DNA from 3 places in the Exiguobacterium sp. LL15 genome. Region 3 is predicted to be linked to each of the others. Evidence: riboswitches for the same ligand, from Rfam matches in the RefSeq annotation. Region 3 holds a riboswitch; each other region holds the start of a gene.

Region 1 (3,278 bases), 390 kb from region 3:
TTGAAGAACGTGAACAACGGAACATTTTCAAGTAACGCTCCTTTTCGCGTGACGACAAGCAGGATACCGAGTGGTAAGCCGATCAAGGTCGAGAATAAGAGTGAGACGGATACCATCGTCATCGTCTGCAAAAATGCTGTCCAAATATCACTGTAGTTAACTAGCATCAGCGAGCACCTCCTCAACGGTTACCTGTGCCTGATCGATGTAGTGTAAGGCACGTTTCACTTCTGTCGTCTCACCGATCAGTTCAACGAGTAATGTGCCGAACGGCGTCTCCTGCAACTCCGTGATGCTACCGTGCAGGATATTGACATCGACGTCGAAGCGTTTTGCGACTTGCGACAAGAGTGGTTGTCCGGTGTGATGTCCAAGGAAGTGAATCTTATAGATTGGATGCGCATTTCGCGACTCGATCAACTGACGAATCGACGCTGGAATCTCGTCATGCATGACGGACCGTACAAAGTTCCGTGCCGTCTCGGTCTGCGGATTTGAAAAGACATCAAAGACCGTTCCTGACTCGATTAGCTTCCCAGCTTCGATGACGGCTACACGATCGCAAATCTCCCGGATGACGCCCATCTCGTGGGTAATCAAAAGAATCGTGATCCCGTACTCTGCATTGATCCGTTTTAATAACTGAAGAATATGATGTGTCGTCTGGGGATCAAGTGCTGACGTCGCTTCGTCACATAAAAGGACGGAAGGTTGCGTCGCGAGTGCCCGGGCGATACCAACGCGCTGTTTCTGCCCACCCGACAATTGATCTGGATAATGATCCGCCTTGTCCGCGAGATCGACGAATTCGAGCAACTCCGTCACCCGACGGCGAATCTCATCTTTCTTGACGCCTGCGAGAACGAGTGGTTTTGCAACGTTCGTAAAGACCGTGTTCGCATTCAATAGATTGAAGTGCTGAAAGATCATTCCAATCCGTTGTTTTGCTTGGCGTAATTTTTTCGGAGACAGTTGCGTTAAATCTTCCCCATCGACCGTCACCGTTCCTGACGTCGGTCGTTCTAACAGATTGACACAGCGGAGCAGTGAACTTTTCCCGGCACCGCTAAAGCCGATGACACCAAAGATTTCGCCTTTCTCGATTGTCAGGTCGACACCGTCGAGCGCTGCAATCGTCTGATCTTTCGTGACGTACGTTTTTTTGACTTGATGAAATGCAATCATTCCGTTTTCCCCCTTCATTCAACAAAAAAGGTCCCTTCTTGAGAAACAAGAAGAGACCTGGATCCGCACAGTGGCAGAATCCACTCCACTCATCTCTCAGACATCTGTCTGATGGAATTGGCACAGTGCTCATAATGAGTCTGTTGCCGAGGTTTCGTAGGGCCAGTCCCTCCACCTCTCTGGATAAGTATTGCGGTATGAAATTCGTATGTGTGTTGTTGCGTTGTTGCTTATGTCGTAAAACTAATTTTTACATTACGGGTCGAAACTTTAAAAGTCAACCAACTTTGCAAAAATAATCCATTTGGCGCATATCGATGGATTTACAAGTTATGAATTAGCTTAATGAACGGATCACGATTCGTCAAGAAAGATTTGACAAGTCATTTTTGGTCGTGCTACCATCGTTTCAATGATTATTCCGACAATTCCAATATGATATTTATCAAGAGTGAACGAGAGACCTGGCTCTATGACTTCACGGCAACCTGCAATTTGTAAGGTGCTCCGACCAGCAAAGCGCGGCTTTGGATGATACGGTGAAAAACTCGTGGGCGTCCAAGCAGTGACGTCGACGAGTTTTTTTCATGAATGGAGGAAAAATAGTAATGATGAACTATCCTGTATTGACTGGTGCTGAAGCGTTTTATTTTCAAGGTGGATCGATCGGCATTCTAATCTGTCATGGTTTTAACGCCACTCCGCAAAGTGTCCGGGACGTCGGTGAGGCATTCGCTGCTGAAGGTTTTACCGTCTATGCCCCGCGCTTACGTGGACATGGAACGAACGTCCGCGAGTTCGAACAATCGACTGCTCGATGTTGGAAGCAAAGCCTGCAAGACGGCTATGAACGTTTACAAGAAACATGCGATCAAGTCTTCGTCATCGGTCAATCGATGGGTGCGACGCTTGCGCTGTCGCTCGCCGCTGACGGGATTCCGTTTGCCGGCATCATTACGATCAATGCCGCACTCTCCGTTCCATCCTATGAATCACTTTCGTTCGAGGACGGTCCAGAGTATTTACCGGAAGGCGCACCGGACATTAAGCGAGCAGCCTTTGAAATCATCTATGATCTTGTTCCGAGCCGTTGTGCGTTCGAACTTGTTCGCCTAATGGATGAAACAAAAGGACGCCTTGGATCGATCCTTCTACCGACATTGATTCTTTACTCAGCGACCGATCACGTCGTTCCACCTTCGAGCTCGGATTATCTGCACCAGCACATCGGAACAAATGATAAACGAAGCTACTGTTTACTGAACTCGTATCACGTTGCGACACTCGATCATGATCAGGATTTGATTGTTCGTGAGACGATTCGCTTTATCGAACAATCGTGTCAGTTTTCGCAAGAAACAGGCTGAATCAAAAAAACAGCTATTCGTTTCCATATGGAAGCAAATAGCTGCTACATCAAAGGACGACCATCATCGGTACGTCTTTTTTTAATTTTCTTGGTGCTGCACCGATTGGAGCGGCTTCGGTTTTCCAGGTACCTCATGGCAATGACGGCAACGTGGCTCATACGATTCCGACGCTCCGACTAGGATGATCGGATCATCATAGTTGGCTGGTTTCCCATCAATCAAACGTTGTGTCCGGGAAGCCGGATCCCCACACGAAAGACAGATGGCTTGTAGTTTCGTCACGAATTCTGCGCGCGCCAGTAATTCAGGCATTTTCCCAAATGGCTCTGCCCGGAAATCTTGATCAAGGCCTGCACAAATGACGCGTTTTCCGTCTTGTGCGAGTGCTTCGATGACTTGTACGATCTCATCATCAAAGAATTGAACTTCATCGATCCCGACGATTTGTGTTTCTTCTGCTACTGCCGCATAAAGATCACGACTCGTCGCCATCGGAATCGCTACGACAGAGTTGCCAACGTGAGAGACAACATGCTCTTCATGGTACCGGTCGTCGATTGCCGGCTTGAATACTTGCACGGGCAGTTTGCCGTACTGCGCCCGTCTGACACGACGAATCAACTCTTCCGATTTCCCGGAAAACATACTGCCACAAATTACTTCGATCCAGCCGTACTGATTTATTACATGCATCATCGTCCGACACCGTCCTCTAAAAATAGT
Region 2 (3,278 bases), on a different contig from region 3:
GTGATCGCATATAACGCACGTTTACCAGTCCGGTGGAAGTGAGCATCGATGACCTCACGTCCAATTCGTGCCCGGTCAATCGTCGGTGTCAACGGATTGTCGTATAGGATCTCATCGTCTTTGACGAGATCAATCCCACCAGCGAGTTGTCCTTCGAGTTGATCACGAAGGAACGATAAATCGCGTCCGATGACTCCTTTGAAGATGCTCATTAACAATGGGCGATCTTCGACACCGATCAAGGAACGGACCCCTTCGATCCCGAATTTCGCACCTGGAAAGTCCGACGTAAATGTATCGGGTAGTAGCAATTCCGTTAATTTGATTTCACCGTCGAGTGAGAGTTTCCCGAAGACGGTCGTCAGAATCGCAGAAAAGTCGCGCGACACGTTATGTTCCGGATAACGAATCGTGATATATCCTTTGCCATCGCGCTCTTCGGTATGTACGACTTCCCCTTTGAACGAGGCGAGTTGTTGTTGTTCGAGATGATTCAGTTCTGTCCAAGAACCGACTGTCAGACCAAGCGCGAGTTGTTCAGCGCGTTGCTCGAGTCGATCACGGGCAGTCAATTGATAAGTAGCAGTGATATAAGCCATGTCTTTCCTCCTTCAACAAAAAAATGGTCTCTCGTCAGCGACAAGAGACCATGAATGATTCGAACGTGGACTCTTATCTGTCAGCTTAGTAGCTGCAAGAATTAGCACCGTGCCAAAAGGTCGGTTGCTGCGACATCGTAGGGCTTGTCCCTCCGTCTGCTCTTGATAAGAATTGGATGAAATTGTGAAATCTAATTGCAATTTTTACATGAGAATCGTGACTTGTCAAACTATTTTTAGAAAATTTATTTTTTTGGAAATACTCTTTCTATAGATGACTTAAAAATGATGTCCGTTTCTGCTTGATTTCGATTTGACAGCGAGGAAGTCGATTGCGTAAGATTCAAATCAATATCACACACGACAACTACATACGACTCTTATCGCGAGTTGGCAGAGGGAATTGGCCCGATGACGCCGCAGCAACCGACCACTGGGCACGGTGCTACATCCAACAGACGTTTCGTCTGAGAGATAAGAGGACGCAGTGACTTTCCTGCGCCTCTTTTCGATGACGAAAAGAGGCGCTTTTTCGTGTATCACATAGGGGGAAACTGATATGACATACAAAGCATTCACAGAACAGGACGCGATTGATCGTGTTCGAACATTAGGACTGATTGGCGACGGAGCCGTCGAAGCAGAAGAGATTGGCGATGGGAATCTTAACCTCGTTTTCCGAATTCGAGAAGGTGAACATCGATTGATTCTAAAACAAGCACTCCCGTACGCAAAAATCGTCGGTGAGAGCTGGCCGTTATCACTCGAACGGGCGTGGATCGAGCAATCCGCACTCCGTGAATTTGCACGGCATGCCGTGCCGTTCGTACCGCGTGTCTTTCATGCCAGTCACGAAGAGGCGTATACGGTCATGGAAGATCTTTCACATCTGACGATCGTTCGAAGCGGTTTACTCGCAGGTGAACAGTATCCGTTGCTTGCGGAACATATTGGTTCTTATCTCGCTCGGACGTTATTCCATACATCGGACTTTGCGCTTGGTCCGGTTGAAAAGAAACGTGTCGCCCGAACGTACTACAATCCAGACTTGTGCGACATCACGGAAAAATTAATCTTCACGGATCCGTTCCATGATGCGGAGACGAACGAGATTGAAGCCGGACTCGAAGAAGAAGTGGCACGTCTATGGGCAGACGATGAGTTGAAACGCGAAGTCGCAAAACTCGAAGCGCTCTTCATCACGAAAGGAGATGCATTGCTGCACGGCGATCTACATACAGGAAGCATCTTCGCCTCAGCGACGGAAACGAAAGTCATCGATCCAGAATTCGCCTTTTATGGTCCATTTGGATTCGATGTCGGACAGTTCATCGCCCACTTATTCTTCGCGGCATATCCGGATTACCCTACACGACGTGACGCCCGAATCAAGGATATCGATACGTTCTGGCTGACGTTCGCTTCGACGTTCCGTGCATTATGGGAACGGGAAGCCGTCGAACCGTTCCAGGCATCAGGACTCGTCGATGATGTACTGAGCACGATCTTGCAGGATGCCCTTGGCTTTGCCGGTTGCGAATTGATTCGGCGGACGATTGGTCTTGCACCGGTCGCTGATTTAGAATCAATCGATTCAACGACGGAACGCTTAGAGCGGAAACGTCACGCTCTTCGTCTAGGAGCGGCGTTAATCAAACGCCGTACAGAATGCCGGACATTCGATGATTTACGAAACTTTGACGTAACGGAGGAACTCAGCCGATGACTACATTCGTTCAAAGTATCCGTTACGAAGATCGTGTCTTGACGATTCTCGATCAGACACGTCTACCGCAAGAAGAGCACTATGAAGTCATTACGGATCTCGCGCAAGCGGTTGAGGCGATTAAACAACTACGTGTCCGGGGCGCGCCTGCGATCAGTTTATTTGGGGGATTCGTGCTCGTTCAAGAAGCATACCGGTTTGAAGCGGCGCTTCCGGTCTACAAGCAAGCCTTGCTTGAGACATCGGCGATGTTACTCGCGACACGACCGACGGCCGTCAACTTGCGAAATGTCCTCGATCAATTGAATCCAATCATTCAAGACGGGACGTCGGTAGAAGAGATTCGCGAACGGTTGGAAAAACGGACGGTCGCCTTATACGACCAGGATGCGCAGACGTCACGTCAAATCGGGATTCATGCACTGGAATTGTTCCAGTCAGGCGACCGGATCCTAACGATTTGTAATGCTGGATCGATTGCGACCGCTGCTTATGGAACGGCACTTGCGCCGTTCTACATCGCAAAAGAACGCGGCATCGAATTATCCGTTTTTGCGAGTGAGACGCGACCGTTACTGCAGGGAGCACGATTGACGACATGGGAACTGCAACGTGCCGGCATCGATGTCACGTTAATTACGGACAACATGGTCGCCCATACGCTGAAAGAAAAACAGATCGATGCGATCATCGTCGGTGCCGACCGCATTACACGAAACGGAGATACCGCGAATAAGATCGGGACGTTCCAATTAGCATTGCTCGCGCAAGCTTTTGGTATTCCGTTTTACGTCGCAGCACCCCTCTCGACGTTCGACTTCTCGCTCGTTTCCGGAGACGCGATCGAAATCGAAGAACGTGATCCGCAAGAAGTGACGACTGTCCAAGGTGTCGCGACAGCACCGGAAGGCGTCGCTGTCTTCAATCCGGCGTTTGATGTCACACCACACACA
Region 3 (3,278 bases):
TTTTTTGACGTGCTCAAGAATCTCAGCGTGCGGTACGTTCGAAGCACCAACGACGAGTGTTTTGTCGTCGCTACCTGATCCTGATGATTTTTCGCCACATGCAGCAAGGCTAATAGCTAAGACGGATACAGCAGCAGTACCTACGAATTTTTTCCAAGTTTTCATGAATGATTCCTCCAATATGATTAAGTTTCGAATTAACGTTTATCGATTGCGCGGATCAGCAAGTCACCAATGATTTGGATGACGAAGACGATCGCTAAGATTAAGAGTGTTGCAATGACGATGACATCGTTTTGAGAACGCTGGAATCCTTCGATGAAGGCCATGTCCCCAAGTCCACCTCCGCCGACTACTCCGGCCATTGCCGTATAACCGACAAGTGAAACGAGCGTAACCGTGATTCCCGAAACGATGGCAGGCAATGCTTCCGGGATTAAGACTTTATAGATGATCTGGAACTTCGTCGCGCCCATCGATTCGGCTGCCTCGATGACACCTTTATCGACTTCGCGTAACGCGAGTTCAACCATCCGACCGTAAAATGGTGCAGCACCGAAAATCAGTGCCGGTAATGCTGCCGTTGGTCCGAGGAACGAACCGACGATTGCTGTCGTAAATGGAATCAATAAGATCAGTAAGATGATGAACGGAATCGAACGGAAGACGTTGACGACCAAGCTCAACACTGAATAGAACGCCCGATTCTTGAACAATAACTCTTCGTTTGTCGCATACAATAGTAAACCAATGATCAAACCGAGGACGAATGTCGAGACACCAGCGATTGCCGTCATATAGACGGTACTGCCTGTAGCTTCCCACACCATGTCCCAATCTAGATTGTCAAAGAATGAAATCATCGGTGATCCACCTCCACTTCAACATCACTGGCTTGAAGCTTCGTGATGACCGCTTGTGTTGCTTCTGTTTCCCCGATCAACTGAATGAACAGTGTACCGAGTGCCCCTTCCTGTGATTGACCGACGTTTCCGCCGATGATATTGAACAGGACCGGCGAATCCTTCATGACTTCCGCGAGGATCGGGCTTTCTGCTGTCGATCCGACAAACGTCAACTGAACGATTTTTCCGGTTGGGTACCGTTCGCGTAGTTTCGCGAACGTTAACTCGTTCTCCGACGGCGACGTCAATTGTTTGACGAATTCCTTCGTCATCGCTTGCTTCGGATGACGGAAGACTTCTGCGACCGGTCCTTGCTCGACGATTTTACCGGCTTCCATGACGGCGACCCGGTGACAGATTTTTTGAATGACGTGCATCTCGTGTGTGATCAAGACGATCGTCAGTTTCAGTTTTTCATTGATGTCGACGAGTAACTCAAGGATTGAGTCCGTCGTCTTCGGATCGAGTGCACTTGTTGCCTCGTCACATAAGAGAACGTCTGGGTTCGATGCCAGTGCCCGAGCGATACCGACACGTTGTTTTTGACCACCGGATAATTGTGACGGATAAGCTTTTTCGCGTCCGTCCAAACCAACGAGTTGGATCAGTTCCGCGACCCGTTCCTTGCGGTGTGCTTTCGGGAAGCCACCGAGCTCGAGTGGGAACATGATGTTCTCTTCAACCGTCCGTGACCATAGTAAGTTGAAGTGTTGGAAGACCATCGAGACATTCTTGCGGACGCCTCGTAATTCCTTAGGTTTTAGTGATGTCATTTCAACACCATCGATTTGGATCGAACCACTCGTTGGTGCTTCGAGCATATTCAGTAATCGGATCAGGGTGGATTTCCCTGCTCCGGAATAACCGATTATTCCAAAAATTTCACCGCGCTCGATTGTCAGATCGACATTCGCAACGGCTTCGACCGCTCCGCGCTTTGAGCGATAAATCTTTCCTACGTCTTGTAAACGAATCACAACTGTCCCTCCTAAAATAAAAAAAGTGCGCGCGTTTTAGAGCAAACGCGCGCACTTTTCAGTACACAAAACCATTTGCTCTCATCTCCCAGACTTTTGTCTGCTGGAATTAGCACCACTTCGGATTAGATCCGCGGTTGCCGGGTTTCATCGGGCCAGTCCCTCCACCACTCTCGATAAGAGTTTCGGTATTAAGTTTGTAGAATATATTCTGAATATTAGCAGGGGTTATTTTTGTTGTCAAACAGTTTTTTCAGAAACTTTTTCGAGGAACGTGAAAGCACGTGTTAAGTCTTCTTTCAAATCTTCCGCATCCTCAAGTCCAACTGAAATCCGAACGAGACCGTCCGTGATGCCGAGTTCTGCCCGACGTTCTGCTGGGATCGACGCGTGCGTCATCCGTGCCGGCACCGAAATCAGACTCTCGACGGCACCAAGACTCTCAGCGAGTGTGAAGAAGTGTGTCGCCTCGACGAGTTTTTCTGCGTTCGCTGCTGAACCGACATCAAAGCTGATCATCCCACCAAATCCAGTCGCTTGTTTCGCTTGGATGTCGTGACCAGGATGCGATGCAAGTCCTGGGTAGAAGATGTTCGAGACGATGTCTTGCGCTTGTAGGAACGCAACGAGATCATGTGCTGTCTCTTCGATCGCATCCATTCGGATACCGAGTGTACGAAGACCACGGACGAGCAAGAAGCTGTCTTGCGGTCCAAGCACGCCGCCTGTCGAGTTTTGGATGAAGTGCAGCTCTTCGCCGAGCGCATCATCTTTGACGACGACAAGTCCAGCGACGACGTCCGAATGTCCGCCGATGTATTTCGTCGCACTGTGCAAGACGATGTCTGCACCAAGTGCGAGTGGTTGTTGATGATAAGGTGTCGCGAACGTGTTGTCGACGACAAGTTTAAGATCGTGACGTTTGGCGATCGTTGCGATTGCTTCAATGTCCGTTACTTTCAACAACGGGTTCGTCGGTGTTTCGACGTAGACGATTTTCGTGTTGTCTTGGATCGCTGCTTCCGTTGCCGCAAGGTCCGTCGTATCGACGAATGTCACTTGGATGTTGAACTTCGGTAAGACGCGTTGCATCAAGCGGAACGTACCACCGTAGACGTCATCCGTCATGACGATGTGGTCGCCAGACTCAAGCAAGTGGAAGACGGCATGGATCGCTGCCATCCCAGAACCGAACGCAAAACCACGTGCGCCGCCTTCAAGATCCGCAATCAATCGTTCGATGCTCGTCCGTGTCGGGTTCGCTGTCCGTGAGTATTCGTATCCGTCCTTAAGTTGACCGATTTTATCCTGCTTGTATGTGCTTGTTTGATAGATTGGAGGTGTGACGGCTCCTGTTGCCCGATCGACACCTGTTCCTCCATGAATCAATGCTGTC

The links. A riboswitch is a leader RNA that binds a small molecule or an ion and turns the genes downstream of it on or off. The one in region 3 is predicted to bind S-adenosylmethionine.
Region 1: linked by a shared signal. The riboswitch ahead of NOM72_RS00380 (alpha/beta hydrolase) and the one ahead of NOM72_RS02215 (methionine ABC transporter ATP-binding protein) in region 3 are both predicted to bind S-adenosylmethionine.
Region 2: linked by a shared signal. The riboswitch ahead of mtnK (S-methyl-5-thioribose kinase) and the one ahead of NOM72_RS02215 (methionine ABC transporter ATP-binding protein) in region 3 are both predicted to bind S-adenosylmethionine.

What each region holds. Positions count from the first base shown of each region.
Region 1 is NZ_JANFNX010000001.1:65,455-68,732, reverse strand. It holds gene NOM72_RS00390 (methionine ABC transporter permease) at 1-167, opposite strand, end outside; gene NOM72_RS00385 (methionine ABC transporter ATP-binding protein) at 157-1,185, opposite strand; SAM riboswitch class I at 1,272-1,375, opposite strand; SAM riboswitch class I at 1,625-1,726, shown strand; gene NOM72_RS00380 (alpha/beta hydrolase) at 1,794-2,552, shown strand; gene NOM72_RS00375 (thymidine kinase) at 2,634-3,248, opposite strand.
Region 2 is NZ_JANFNX010000002.1:301,567-304,844, forward strand. It holds gene NOM72_RS12905 (2,3-diketo-5-methylthiopentyl-1-phosphate enolase) at 1-599, opposite strand, end outside; SAM riboswitch class I at 670-771, opposite strand; SAM riboswitch class I at 977-1,080, shown strand; gene mtnK (S-methyl-5-thioribose kinase) at 1,159-2,325, shown strand; gene mtnA (S-methyl-5-thioribose-1-phosphate isomerase) at 2,322-3,278, shown strand, end outside.
Region 3 is NZ_JANFNX010000001.1:458,380-461,657, reverse strand. It holds gene NOM72_RS02225 (MetQ/NlpA family ABC transporter substrate-binding protein) at 1-165, opposite strand, end outside; gene NOM72_RS02220 (methionine ABC transporter permease) at 198-863, opposite strand; gene NOM72_RS02215 (methionine ABC transporter ATP-binding protein) at 860-1,882, opposite strand; SAM riboswitch class I at 1,961-2,065, opposite strand; gene NOM72_RS02210 (bifunctional cystathionine gamma-lyase/homocysteine desulfhydrase) at 2,123-3,278, opposite strand, start outside.